DNA from 3 places in the Delftia sp. DLF01 genome. Region 2 is predicted to be linked to each of the others. Evidence: predicted binding sites of a transcription regulator. Region 2 holds the regulator's gene; each other region holds the start of a gene.
The links. Region 2 encodes HrcA, which represses chaperone genes, less so after heat shock. Its sites were predicted from a motif close to TTAGCACTCNNNNNNNNNGAGTGCTAA; they were not measured.
Positions count from the first base shown of each region.

Region 1: a site for HrcA is predicted at 3,200-3,226, ahead of rpoH (RNA polymerase sigma factor RpoH). Genes of this name have one in related genera too.
Region 3: a site for HrcA is predicted at 3,099-3,125, ahead of IB269_RS22905 (co-chaperone GroES). Genes of this name have one in related genera too.

Region 1 is NZ_JACVAZ010000002.1:475,885-480,528, reverse strand. It holds gene IB269_RS10635 (fatty acid desaturase) at 1-372, opposite strand, end outside; gene IB269_RS10630 (sterol desaturase family protein) at 369-1,115, opposite strand; gene IB269_RS10625 (Bug family tripartite tricarboxylate transporter substrate binding protein) at 1,135-2,127, opposite strand; gene rpoH (RNA polymerase sigma factor RpoH) at 2,225-3,169, opposite strand; gene IB269_RS10615 (IclR family transcriptional regulator) at 3,356-4,144, opposite strand; gene IB269_RS10610 (tripartite tricarboxylate transporter substrate binding protein) at 4,421-4,644, shown strand, end outside.
Region 2 is NZ_JACVAZ010000001.1:110,093-114,736, reverse strand. It holds gene IB269_RS00530 (CHASE2 domain-containing protein) at 1-752, shown strand, start outside; tRNA gene IB269_RS00525 (tRNA-Arg) at 833-909, opposite strand; tRNA gene IB269_RS00520 (tRNA-Ile) at 1,087-1,165, opposite strand; gene hrcA (heat-inducible transcriptional repressor HrcA) at 1,233-2,237, opposite strand; gene IB269_RS00510 (NAD kinase) at 2,268-3,164, shown strand; gene recN (DNA repair protein RecN) at 3,167-4,644, shown strand, end outside.
Region 3 is NZ_JACVAZ010000004.1:415,433-420,076, forward strand. It holds gene IB269_RS22895 (PLP-dependent aminotransferase family protein) at 1-918, shown strand, start outside; gene groL (chaperonin GroEL) at 1,031-2,674, opposite strand; gene IB269_RS22905 (co-chaperone GroES) at 2,721-3,011, opposite strand; gene IB269_RS22910 (RNA polymerase sigma factor) at 3,564-4,241, shown strand; gene IB269_RS22915 (FecR family protein) at 4,238-4,644, shown strand, end outside.

The DNA of each region.
Region 1 (4,644 bases), on a different contig from region 2:
GTTGTGGTCGCCGCCGAAGCGGTAGGTGCGTGCCATGTCGCGCGGGCCGTGGCGGAAGCGGTGGTGGTTGGCCACATGGGCGGGCCAGAACACAAAGGTCGGGTGGCCCTGCAGCAGGGTCAGCCAGTAGTCGGTGAAGCGGTTGGCCCAGCGCCCGCGCCACATGCGCAAATGCGTGTGGTTGTGGTGGATGACGCCCACGCCCAGCGTGAGGAACAGCTCGATCCCGTAGAGCCACAGGTTCCAGCCGTGCTGCCACTGCCACCACACGATCAGCGGCAGCGCCACCAGATAGGCCAGCGACTGCAGGTCGCGCCAGTGGCGCAGCCGGGGCAGCCGGGGCTGGACGTGGCGAGCAGGCGGTCGGCTCATTCCGTCCTGGGCCGGGCCGTGGCGGGCAGTGCCACGCGCGTGCGCATCAGCCGGTCCATGAAGGCCAGCGCAAAGCCGTAGTTGCCATTGGGCCGGGCATGGTGCAGATGGTGGCGCCGGCTGGCGGCCAGCGCATGCGTGTCGGACACCCCGGGAAAGAAGTCATAGTTGGAGTGGCCTATGACGTTCAGCAGCAGGCTGAGTACCGGCACCGAGGCGAGCGACCAGAAGCTGAAGTCATGCACCACCATGGGCAGCAGGATGACGTTGCCCAGCATCAGCGCCTCGATGGGATGGAAGCTGTAGGTGGACCACGGCGTGGTGACGATGGAGCGGTGGTGGTCACCATGAAAGCGCCCCAGCAGCCGCGTATGCAGCAGGCGGTGGTTGATCCAGAAATGCACATCGTTCCAGATCAGCAGCACCACGATTTCGATGGCAATGCGCCAGGGGCCTGCATCGGGCTCTAGCCGCGCCCACCCCAATTGCAGAAGGCCCCAGGGCACGATCATGCCGATGCCGAAGATCAGCACCGAATGCAGCGACTGGCGCCATTCGCGGCGCAACTGGTCGGGCTTGAGCGGGCGCGTGTCCAGCACGCGGCCCACGCCGCGCCGCTGCAGCCAGCGCGTGAGCGCCGTCATGCACCAGCCGCCGGCCGTGTACAGCACGCCGAAGAAGAGCAGGCCCCAGGCCATGACCTGCCAGGCGTTGAGTTCGGTGAAGGCTTGGGCAGCGGTCATGGCAGTGTGATCGAGCACGTCATTGCGCGTGGATTCCCTGTTCGCGGATGATGCGGCCCAGTGCCGTCACGTCCTGGCGTATGCGCAGGGCCAGGCCCTCGGGCGAGCTGCCGACAGCCTGCCAGCCCTGGGCGGCCAGGCGTGCACGCATCTCGGGCGAGCGCACGATCTCGCTGACCGCTTCGGCCAGCTTCTGCACATGGGCGGCGGGCATGGCCTTGGGCGCGGCCACGGCGTTCCAGATCTCCAGATCGAAATCCCCCACGCCCAGCTCCTTGAGGCTGGGCAGTCCCGGCGCCAGCGGGCTGCGCGCGGCCGAGGTCACGGCCACGCCGCGCAGCTTGCCGGCCTGCACCTGGGCCATGGCCAGTGCGGGCGGCAGCATGGACAGCTGCAGGTCGCCGCCCTGGATGGCGTTGAACACCTGCGGATAGCCGGGGTAGGGAATGTGTTCGGGCCTGAGCGCGGAGCGGCTCTTGAGCAGCTCCATGCCCAGGTGGCCCACCGTGCCCACGCCAGGGGAGCCGTAGCTCCAGCGGCTGCCGGCCTGGGCCGCGGCCTCCAGGAAAGCGCGGCCCTCGGGCGCGCCAGCCGGAGCCACCAGCACCAGGGGCGCCACGCCGATCAGGCTGACGGGCTGCAGGTCCTTCACAGGGTCGTAGCGCACGGCGGGGTTGAGCAGGCGGGCAATCGTCAGGTTGCCGTTGATCATCACGCTGAAGGTATGGCCGTCGCGCGCACGGGCCACCTGCTCGCCTGCGATGTTGCCGCCGGCGCCCACCTTGTTCTCGACGATGACGGGCTGGCCCAGGCGCTTTTCCAGCGGCTCGGCCAGTGCGCGCGCCGTGAGGTCCGGGGAAGATCCTGCGGGAAAGCCGACGATCAGGTGCAGCGGCTTGCTGGGCCAGTTATCGCCCGCCACGGCAGCGCAAGGCAGCAGGGCCGAAGCCAGGGCGGTGGCCAAGGCATTGGCGAAGAGGCGGCGTAGTGGCGAGATGGCGCTGGCGGGCATGGGGTACGTGGGGGCCGCAAAGGCTGCGGGCAATAAAAAACCCGGAGATTATCCGGGTTTGTCGTGAAGCGGCCTGTCAGCCCAGGCCGTCAGGCCATCAGGCGAACTCGGCCAGGGCCTTCTTCATCTTCTTCATGGCAGCCACCTCGATCTGGCGGATGCGCTCGGCGCTGACACCGTACACGGCGGCCAGCTCATGCAGCGTCATGCCGCCCGAGCCGTCGTCGTTGACCTTGAGCCAGCGCTCCTCGACGATGCGGCGGCTGCGGTCGTCCAGCGAATCCAGCGCCATGGCAATGCCGTCGGTGGCCAGGTGGTCGCGCTGGCGCGACTCGATCATGGCCGTGGGTTCGTGTGCACCATCGGCCAGGTAGGCGATGGGGCCGAAGGCCTGCTCGCCATCGTCGCTGGGCGAGGGGTCCAGCAGCACGTCGCCACCGGCCAGGCGCGTTTCCATCTCCATGACTTCTTCGCGCTTGACGTTGAGCTTCTCTGCCACGGCGTCGATCTCGCCCGAGGTCAGCGTGTCACGCAGCATGGCGCCGTCCTCGGCCATGGCGGCGTCGGACTTCAGGCCCTGCTTCATGGAACGCAGGTTGAAGAACAGCTTGCGCTGGGCCTTGGTCGTGGCGACCTTGACCATGCGCCAGTTCTTCAGGATGTACTCGTGGATCTCGGCCTTGATCCAGTGCATGGCATAGCTCACCAGGCGCACGTTCTGATCGGGGTCGAAGCGCTTGACGGCCTTCATCAGGCCCACGTTGCCTTCCTGGATCAGGTCGCCGTGCGGCAGGCCGTAGCCCAGGTACTGGCGCGAGATGGACACCACCAGACGCAGGTGGGACATCACCAGACGCCCTGCGGCGTCCAGGTCGCTGTGTTCTTTGAGCTTGCGGGCGTAGTCCTGCTCTTCCTCAAGGGTGAGCATGGGCAGGCGGTTGACCGCGGAAATGTAGGCATCCAGATTGCCCAGAGGCGGCACCAGGGCCCAGGGGTTAGCGGGTGCCAAGGTGGTCGCAATGGAGCCGGAGGCGTTTGTCATTGCAGAGTTCCTTTCTTCCATTCCTTCATATTAGCACTCGTTATGACCGAGTGCTAAAGCCAAAGTTCCGTGGGTTTTTCAGACGGTTGCACTCATTTTTGGAGTGCCAAAAGTCGTTTGTGCCTAGTCTGAGCGATTTTTGGAAACCCTGCTTGCCAGCGGTGGGCGCATATTGCTGGGAGAGCATTACAGTTTTTCCAGCAGGCTTTCAATCTGCCGGCCCAGTTGCAGCAAGGCCGGGTGCAGCTCCTGCACGATGGCCGGCAAAGGCTCCGTGGTGGAGACGCTGCAGTTCAGGACATAGATGGCATCGGGTGTCACCAGCGGCGTGGCCAGCGCAACCACTTCCGGCTGCCACGATGCGGCGCAGAAGCCTTGGCTTTTCACGGACTTGATCGCCGCCTGGATCTGCTGCTCCAGCGCAGGCCATTGGGCGCCCCTCTTGAGCCTGAAGCTGTCGAGCAAGGCCTTGCGCCTGGCCGAGGGCGCCGCCGCCAGGTAGGCACGCCCCAGTGATGTCAGTTCCATGGGAACACGCTGGCCCGAGACCACATGCCTGAGCACGATCCGGCGGTTGTAGCGGATGGATTCCAGGTAGACCATCTCGTCCCTGTCGGGACATGCCAGGCCCACGTTGATCCGGCGTGTCTCGGCGAGGGTGCGCATCAGGGGCGCCGCGATCGACAGCACCGTCGAGCCCGTGCGCATGGCGTGCGCCAGGCTCAGGACCGCCGGGGCCAGGCGAAAGGCCCGGCTCGGGTGGTCGGCCTGCAGCATGCCGCAGCCCACCAGGGTCTGCGTCAGCCGGGTGACCGTGGCCTTGGACAGGCCGGTGCGTTCCGCCAGGTCGCTGTTGCCCAGCAGTTCCGAGCCGGGCCTGAACGCACGCAGTATTTCGACGCCTCTTTCCAGGGAGCGGTTGCTCGGGGACTGTCCCGGCTTGTCATGGAGGATGGGGGATCGCCTGTTCGTCATGCTGCTGCCGCTGGTGGGAGGACGCGCTTGCCCCGATGTCGAAAGCTGTGTTCTTCCTGCCCGGGTACGGGCGCCTGATGGAAGCCAAGTATTCCACCGAATGCAAGGGAAATGCAGCCGCAGGCTCTGACGCGCTCGCTTTGGAATTTCACTGGTTGGAATATGGGGGGTCACAAGTGCAGTGCGTTTCCCTAAGCTTTCACAAGCCAGTCGCCAACGTCATCGCAACGCTGGCGCAGTGACCGGACCTCTGTCCATAGAACCAGGAGACACACCATGCCCAGTTTCGCCGCCCGCCGTTGTGCAAGGGCCATTGCGTTCATTGCCGTGCTCGCGACTGTCTGCAGCGCAGCATCTGCAGCATTCCCCGAAAAGCCCGTGCGCCTCGTCGTGCCCTTTGCGCCAGGCGGTGGAACGGACCTGATCGCCCGCACGCTGGGGGCCGAGATGGCCAAGGACCTGGGCCAGCCCGTCATCGTGGACAACAAGCCCGGTGCCGG
Region 2 (4,644 bases):
AGGCACCGCCCACCACGGGCTGGCTGATCACCCTGGTCGATATCAGCGATCTGCGCAGCGCCCAGGCCCAGCGCGACCTGGCCATGCAGTTCATCTCGCACGACATCCGTGCGCCCGTGGCATCCATCATCACCTTGCTGGAGATGCAGCGCGGCGCCGTACAGGCACCCGACCTCGGCCTCCTGCTGCCGCGCATCGAAGGCTATGCCCAGGCCTCCCTGCAGCTGGCCGACGATTTCGTGCACCTGGCACGCGCCCAGCAGCAGGCGCTGCGCCGGGAACGGCTGGACCTGGGCCTGGTGCTGGACCAGGCCGTGGAAAGCTGCTGGGCCCAGGCCTCTGCGGCCCATGTGCAGCTGGAGTTCCACCTGCCCGAACAGGAATGCCCCGTGTTGGGCGATGCGGGCATGCTCCACCGCGCGGCCGTCAACCTGATCGGCAACGCCATCAAATACGGAGCGCGCGCAGATCAGGCAAACCCCGCCACGGTGCAATGCCTGCTGCGGCAGGACGCAGGCCATTGCCGCATCACCATCCGGGACCACGGGCCCGGCATGGATGGGCAGGCCGTTGCCCGGCTGAGCCAGCCGTTCGAGCGCCTGGACCATCACCAGCACCTCGACGGCGTGGGCCTGGGCCTGGCCTTTGTGCGCACCGTGGCCGCCCGCCATGGTGGGCGGCTTGAGATAGAAAGCACGCCCGGCCAGGGCAGCTCCTTCAGCATCGTGCTGCCGAAAGCGGAAAAGGCCTGACTGGCATCTCAGGGACGCGGATGCGGATGCAGAAAACGAAAAAGCCCTGAAGTCTTTCAACTTCAGGGCTTTGCGTTTTTTGGTGCGGCTGGCAGGAATCGAACCCACGACCCCTTGGTTCGTAGCCAAGTACTCTATCCAGCTGAGCTACAGCCGCAACGCTTCGCATTGTAGCAGCGGGTTTTGGGGCTCCCGGACAAAAGCGCCATATTTCTGCAAAAAACCCGGCGACCGCATTCCCTGGCAACCGGGCGATGGCATCGCCATGCAGCGCCGTGTGCCCAGCAAAAAAGCCTGCCGCCCGGAAAGGCGGCAGGCTTTTCATACCAATGGATGGTAGGGCCTCCCAGAGTCGAACTGGGCACCAACGGATTATGAGTCCGCTGCTCTAACCAAGCATGAGCTAAGGCCCCTGATTCACCAAGGCAGCACGGATGCAGGCCATGGCAAACAACTATTGTAGAGCCTAACCCGCAGGACTCAGCGCTTGTGACTCAGCGCATTGCTGACGAGCTTGGAGGTGATGTCCACGATCTGGATCATGCGGTCGTAGTGCATGCGGGTGGGCCCGATCACGCCCAGCGTACCCACCACCTTGCCGTCGAGCTCGTAGGGCGCGCTGACCACGGACAGCTCCTCGAAAGGCACGACCTGGCTTTCACCACCGATGTAGATGCGCACGCCTTCCGCCTGGCTGGAAAAGTCCAGCAGCCTGAGGATCTGGGTCTTTTGCTCGAACAGGTCGAAGGCGCGGCGCAGATTGCCCATGTCGCTGGAGAAATCGCTGACCGACAGCAGGTTGCGCTCGCCCGCGATGACCACGTCCTCCTGGGCGCTGGTCATGGCTTCCGTGCCGATGTTGACGGCCGCCTGCATGAGCGTGGCCACCTCGCCGCGCAGCAGCTCCACCTCGCCCTTGAGGCGCTCTCGCACCTCTTCCATGGCCAGGCCCGCGTAGTGGCTGTTGAGGAAGTTGGAGGCTTCGATCAGCTGCGAGGACGAGTAGTCCACGTCGGTGAAGATGACGCGGTTTTGCACGTCACCGTCGGGCGATACGATGATGACCAGAAAGCGCCGCTCCGACAGCCGCACGAATTCGATGTGCTTGAACACCGAGGTGCGGCGCGGCACCAGCACCACGCCCACGAACTGGGAAAGGCTGGACAGCAGGTTGGCGGCGTTGGCGATGACTTTCTGCGGCTGCTCGGGCGCGAGCTCGGGCGTCACGATATCGGCACGGTCTGCAGTGAGCATGGTGTCCACGAACAGCCGGTAGCCCCGGGCGGTCGGAATGCGGCCCGCCGAGGTGTGCGGGCTGATGATCAACCCCAGGTCTTCGAGGTCAGCCATCACATTGCGTATCGTGGCAGGCGACAATTCAAGCCCCGACGCACGCGACAGGGTTCGCGAGCCCACAGGCTGGCCGTCAGCGATATAACGCTCGATCAGCGCTTTGAGCAACAACTTGGCACGTTCGTCGAGCATGTGATGATTTTAATGATGTAATTTCCAGAAATGACGTCCACGTTTCGCCACGTTGCCTTGATCGGGAAGTACCACGCTCCCAGCGCAAGCGCCCCGTCCGAGAATGCCAGCAACGCGCTTGAGCGCATTGCGGACTTCCTCAGGCGCCAGGGCTGCGAAGTCGTGCTTGATACCCAATCGGCCCTGCACGCAGGGCTCACAGACTACCCCACCCTCGATGTCGATGGCCTGGGCAGGCATTGCGACCTGGGCCTGGTCGTCGGCGGCGACGGCACCATGCTCGGCGTGAGCCGGCATCTGGCGCAATACGGAACGCCCCTGATCGGGGTGAACCAGGGCCGCCTGGGCTTTGTCACCGACATCGCGCTGGAGGACTTCGAGGCCACGCTCACGCCCATGCTGCAGGGCGAATACGAGGAGGACCTGCGTCCTCTGATGTGCGCCCGCGTGATCCGCGACGGCCAGTGCGTGTTCGAGGCCCTGGCCATGAACGACGTGGTGGTCAACCGCGGCGGCACCTCGGGCATGGTGGAGCTGCGCATCGAGGTGGGCGGCCGCTTTGTCTCCAACCAACGCGCCGACGGCCTGATCGTGGCCACGCCCACGGGCTCCACGGCCTATGCCCTGTCTGCTGGCGGGCCGATGATGCACCCTTCCATCCCCGCCTGGGTGATGGCCCCCATTGCGCCGCACAACCTGTCCAACCGCCCCATCGTGCTGTCCGATGCCAACGAGGTCACGATCGAGGTCGTGGCCGGGCGCGATGTCAGCGCCAATTTCGACATGCAGTCCCTGGCCTCGCTGCAGCATGGCGACCGCATCCTCGTGAGCCGCGCCCACCACAGCGTGCGCTTTCTGCATCCCAAGGGCTGGAACTACTTCGCCACGCTGCGCAAGAAACTGGGCTGGAACGAGGGAGGCGCCTGACCATGGCGCTCAAGCGCATCGTTCTGCGCGACTTCGTGATCGTGCAGGCCCTGGATCTGGACTGGCATGCGGGCTTCACCGTGCTGACCGGCGAGACCGGCGCCGGCAAATCCATCCTGATCGACGCATTGCAGCTGGCCCTGGGCGCCCGCGCCGACGCGGACGTGGTGCGCGAAGGCTGCACCCAGGCCGACATCTGCGTGGAGTTCGACGGCTGCGCACGGCTGCGCCCCTGGCTGGAGGCCGCAGGCCTAGCCTGCGAGGACAGCGGCCTGCTGCTGCGGCGCACGGTGGACACCCAGGGCCGCAGCCGCGCCTGGATCAACGGCACACCAGCCACGGCCACGCAGCTGCGCGCCCTGGGTGAGCAACTCATCGACATCCACGGCCAGCATGCCTGGCAAAGCCTCACGCGGCCCGACGCAGCACGCGCGCTGCTGGACGCCTATGCGGGCATCGACAGCCGCGAGGTCCAGGGCTGCTGGAGCCGTTGGTCCCAGGCCCGGCAGGCGCTGCAGCATGCGCAATCCGCCCAGGACAGCCTGCAGCGCGAGCGCGAGCGGCTGCAGTGGCAGATCACCGAACTCGACAAGCTGGCCCCGCAGGCCGACGAGTGGGACGAGCTCAATGCCCAGCACACGCGCCTGTCGCATGCCCAGACCCTGATCGACACCGCCCAGACCACTCTGCAGATGCTGGAGGACGACGAGGCCGGGGTGATCACTCCGCTGGGCCGCGCCAGCCACCTGATCCAGAACCAGGAACACCTGGAGCCCGACTTCCAGAACATTGCCGACGTGCTGGCCTCATGCATGGCCCAGGCGCAGGATGCGCGCCATTCGCTGCAAAGCTATCTGCGCCGCGCCGACCTGGACCCCGAGCGCCTGGCCGAGCTCGATGAACGCCTGTCGCTGTGGATGCAGCTGGCGCGCCGCTACCGCCGCACGCCCGATGAACTGCCGGGACTGCTGGCCGGCTGGCGCCAGGAGCTGCAGCAGCTGGACGCCGCCGTGGACATCGAGGCCCTGCACGCTGCAGAGCAATCCGCGCAGCAGCACTACCAGGCCAGCGCCCGGGTGCTGTCGCAGCAACGCGCCCTGGCCGCGCCGCGCCTGTCGCGCGCCATCACCCAGGCCATGCAGGGCCTGGGCATGGAAGGCGGCCTGTTCGAGGCCGCCCTGTCCACGGCCGACTCCCCCGGTGCCTTTGGTGTGGACAGCGTGGCCTTTCTGGTTGCCGGCCACCCGGGCGCCAGTCCCAAGCCGATTGCCAAGGTGGCGTCGGGCGGCGAGCTGTCGCGCATTTCGCTGGCGATTGCCGTGACCACCAGCGAGCTGGGCGAGGCCGGAACGCTGATCTTCGACGAGGTGGACTCGGGCGTGGGCGGCGCCGTCGCCGAGACCGTGGGCCGCCTCATGCATGCGCTGGGCCGATCGCGGCAGGTGCTGTCCGTCACCCACCTGCCGCAGGTTGCCGCCTG
Region 3 (4,644 bases), on a different contig from region 2:
GTGCTGGTGGAGCCCGGCGATCCGGTGCTGGTCGAGGTGCCCGCCTACCCGGCCACGCTGCAGACCCTGAAGCTGGCCCAGGCACAGGTCGTTGCCGTGCCCACGGACGAGCAGGGCCTGGACACCGAGGCCCTGGCCCGCCTGCTGGCGCAGTGGCCCCATGCGCGTGCCCCCAAGCTGCTCTATACCGTGCCCAACTTCTCCAACCCGGGCGGCACCCTGCTGCCCGCGGCGCGGCGCACGGCCCTGGTGGCGCTGGCACGCGAGCATGGCTTTGTCATCGTCGAGGACGACCCCTATGGCGAGCTGCGCTTTACTGGCCAGCGCGAACCGTCGATCTACGAAACGGGCCTGGCGCTGTGCGGCGCCCAGGCCAATCCCGTGGTCTACCTGTCCAGCCTGTCCAAGACCGTGGCGCCTGCGCTGCGCATCGGCTGGATGCTGGCCGACGCCCAACTGCTGCGCCGCTGCACCATCGCCAAGCAGACGGCCGATCTGTGCACCTCGCCGCTGGCGCAGATGATCGCCGCGCACTATCTGCGCTCGGGCCGCTATGCGCCCCAGCTGGCCCAGGCCTGCGCCGAGTACGCGGCGCGCATGGATGCGCTGTGCTCTGGCATGCAGTCGACGCTGGACGATCAGATCCGCTTCGTGCGGCCTGCGGGCGGTATGTTCGTGTGGGCCCAGCTGCTGCCGCCGCAGCGGCTTGCGGGCGATTCCCAGGCCCTGGCCCGTGCGCTGTTCACGGCAGCGGTGGAGCAGGGCGTGCTCTATGTGCCGGGCAAGGCCTTCTTCCCGGCCGACGAGGCAGACAAGGCCGGCCTGTGCATGCGCCTGTCGTATGCGGCGCCCACCGTGCCCCAGATCACCGAGGCCGTGGCGCGCCTGGGCCGGGCCTGGGGCCAGGCCGTGTCCTGAAAGACATCGGCAAAAAAAGCATTCATGCAATGACAAAGGCCGCCCGAGGGCGGCCTTTGTCTTGCTGGGCAAACCGGGCATGGCGCAAGGCCTGCCCGGTTGCGGCGGGCAATTACATGCCCATGCCGCCCATGCCACCCATGCCGCCCATGTCGGGCATGGCAGGGCCGCCTTCAGCCTTGGGAGACTCGGCGATCATGGCTTCGGTCGTCAGCAGCAGCGATGCCACGGAAGCGGCGTTCTGCAGGGCCGTACGCGTCACCTTGGTCGGGTCCAGGATACCCATTTCCAGCATGTCGCCGTAGGTGTCGTTGGCAGCGTTGAAGCCGTAGTTGCCCGAGCCGTTCAGCACGGCGTTGACCACCACCGAGGGCTCGCCACCAGCGTTGGCCACGATTTCGCGCAGGGGCGCTTCGATGGCCTTCATGATCAGCTTGATGCCGGCGTCTTGCTCGGCATCGCCGGTCTTCAGGTCGCCCACGGCTTGCTTGGCACGCAGCAGAGCCACGCCGCCGCCGGCCACGATGCCTTCTTCCACAGCAGCGCGGGTAGCGTGCAGGGCGTCTTCAACGCGGGCCTTCTTTTCCTTCATCTCGACTTCGGTGGCAGCGCCAACCTTGATCACGGCAACGCCGCCAGCCAGCTTGGCCACGCGCTCTTGCAGCTTTTCGCGGTCGTAGTCGCTGGTGGCTTCTTCGATCTGGATGCGGATCTGCTTGACGCGGGCTTCGATTTCAGCAGCTTGGCCAGCACCGTCGATGATGGTGGTGTTTTCCTTGCCGATTTCGATGCGCACTGCCTGGCCCAGGTCTTCCAGGGTCACCTTGTCCAGCGCCAGGCCCACTTCTTCAGCGATGACCTTGCCGCCCGTCAGGATGGCGATGTCTTCCAGCATGGCCTTGCGGCGGTCGCCGAAGCCAGGAGCCTTGACAGCCACAACCTTCAGGATGCCGCGGATGGTGTTGACCACCAGCGTTGCCAGGGCTTCGCCTTCGACGTCTTCTGCAATGATCAGCAGGGGACGGCCGGCCTTTGCCACGGCTTCCAGCGTGGGCAGCAGGTCACGGATGTTGCTGATCTTCTTGTCGAACAGCAGCACGAAGGGGTTGTCCAGCAGGGCAACCTGCTTTTCAGGGTTGTTGATGAAGTAGGGCGACAGGTAGCCGCGGTCGAACTGCATGCCCTCGACGACGTCGAGTTCGTTGGCCAGCGACTTGCCTTCTTCAACGGTGATCACGCCTTCCTTGCCGACCTTGTCCATGGCTTCGGCAATGATGCTGCCCACGGATTCGTCGGAGTTGGCGGAGATCGAGCCGACCTGGGCGATTTCCTTGGAGGTGGTGGTGGCCTTGGATTGCTTCTTCAGCTCTTCCACCAGGGCGGCGACAGCCTTGTCGATGCCGCGCTTGAGGTCCATGGGGTTCAGGCCGGCGGCCACGTACTTGGTGCCTTCGCGGACGATGGCCTGTGCCAGCACGGTGGCGGTGGTCGTGCCGTCACCGGCGATGTCGTTGGTCTTGGAGGCCACTTCCTTCACGAGCTGGGCGCCCATGTTCTGCAGCTTGTCCTTGAGTTCGATTTCCTTGGCGACCGAGACACCGTCCTTGGTCACGGTGGGGGCGCCGAAGGAGCGCTCCAGCACCACGTTGCGGCCCTTGGGACCCAGGGTGACCTTGACCGCGTTGGCCAGGATGTTCACGCCTTCAACCATGCGGGCGCGTGCTTCGCCGCCGAAAACTACGTCTTTTGCTGCCATTTCAATTCTCCGGATTCAGTTGGAAAGTGCGGTTTCGAAGCGCGGATTACTTTTCGACGACTGCGAACAGGTCGTCTTCCTTCATCACCAGCAGTTCGTCGCCATGGACCTTGACGGTCTGGCCGCTGTACTTGCCGAACAGAACGCGGTCGCCGACCTTCACGTTCAGAGCGATCACTTCGCCCTTGTCGTTCTTCTTGCCGGGGCCCACTGCCAGCACTTCGCCCTGGTCGGGCTTCTCGGCGGCATTCTCGGGGATCACGATGCCCGAAGCCGTCTTGGTTTCGTTCTCGAGGCGCTTCACGATCACGCGATCGTGCAGGGGACGCAGGTTCATACCAACTCCTAAATCATCAACAAAGTTGAAACAAAGACTTGCCGGCCCGGCGGGCCGGCATTCGAAGCAATGTGGGACAGAGGACTGTTAGCACTCATACCCAACGAGTGCTAATAATAAGGCAATTCGGCCAGGATTCAAGGGGTAGGGTCGATGTGCCGCAGTGTGTAACGACGCCTCACATGCTTTTGCGCCACGGATTCCCGGTGGGTGTTGGCTCATCGCTCGGCCAGCACTATGGCAAGACGTGGCATCTGCGGAGCCCGCGCCGATGGAGTTCCTGCGGCGCGCCGCTGGGGGCCAGAGTCCTGATTGCAGGACGTCCAGGCGCTAGAATGGGAATGAATCTCATTCATCCATGCGATCTGCGCACATGGCCAGGGCGCCCCTCCCCGTCGTTGTCCATCCGATGCGTGGGGGTCCCCGGCGCCACGGATCGGTTGCCCATCTGCGCGTTGTGCCTCACCTCCAGACTTTCATCACTGACGAATGCAGTGCCCTTGCGGGTTCACGGTCGGCTGCTGCATTCCTCCCGTGCGCAAAGGCTAGGGGATGAAACGCGATCCGGTCTCCGCAGCGCGGGGTGAGCCGATACCTGGGCGCCAGACTCCAGAGGCTCCCCTGGTTGCGCTCTATACGCGTTGGCGCACGCCTGTGATGCGCCTGTTGCGCCGACACTTTCGAACCACTGCAGCGGTCGAGGACGCGGCGCAGGAAGTGTTCGCGCGGGTGGCCGCCACGGGCAGGAATCTCGAGCCCGGGCAGGAGCAGCCCTATCTGCGGCAGACCGTGCGCAGCGTGGCGGCGCGAGACTGGGAAAAGGGCCCGGAGGCGCAAGGGCTCCAGAGTGTTCCGTATGACGACTGCCAGCAAGAGCTGCTTGCCATCTCTGCCGAGGGCTTCGGAGACACCGAGCGTCAAGCCGAGAGCCGCCAGCGGCTGACGCGACTGCACGAGGCGATCCAGGAACTGCCGCCACGGCAGCGCGAAGCCTTCATTCTTCAACGGATCGAGGGGCGCACCGTTGAGGAAACCGCCGATTGCATGGGGATCAGTACACGGATGGTGGTGAAGCACCTGGGCCGGGCCGTCGGCTATTGCGAGACGCGCATCTTGTTCGCAAGTGCCACTCAGATGAGGCGCCTGCAGGCCCTGCAGGGCACACTGGATGCCGAAGAAGACAACGACGACGAATGCGCCGCCCCACCGGCGCAGGGCAAAAGAGCATGAGCGCAGAGCCAGGCCATTCCCGGTTGCAGGACCTCCCGCCCGAGCAGGTGCTTGGGCTCAACCATCGCGCGGGCGAGTGGTATGTGCGTCGCCAGCAGCCCGGCTGGTCGGGCGCGGACGAGCGCGCTCTCGACGAGTGGCTGGCGCAGGACCCGGCCCATCGCGAGGCCATGGACGGTGTCGGCCGCGCCTGGCGTGAAGCGGAGCAACTCAAGGCCATGTTCCCGGCGGTCTACGGGAGCAACCCGCCAGCGGCTGCCGCTCGCGAAGCACCGCGCGCCGGCAGGCCGGCGCCGCAGCCAAGCAGTGCTGCAGGGGCCGCGGACCGGCCGCGCAGACCCGCCATGGCATCGGCCTTCGCCGCAGCACTGTTCGCCGTGGTCGCCGCCGGGTACGGCTGGCA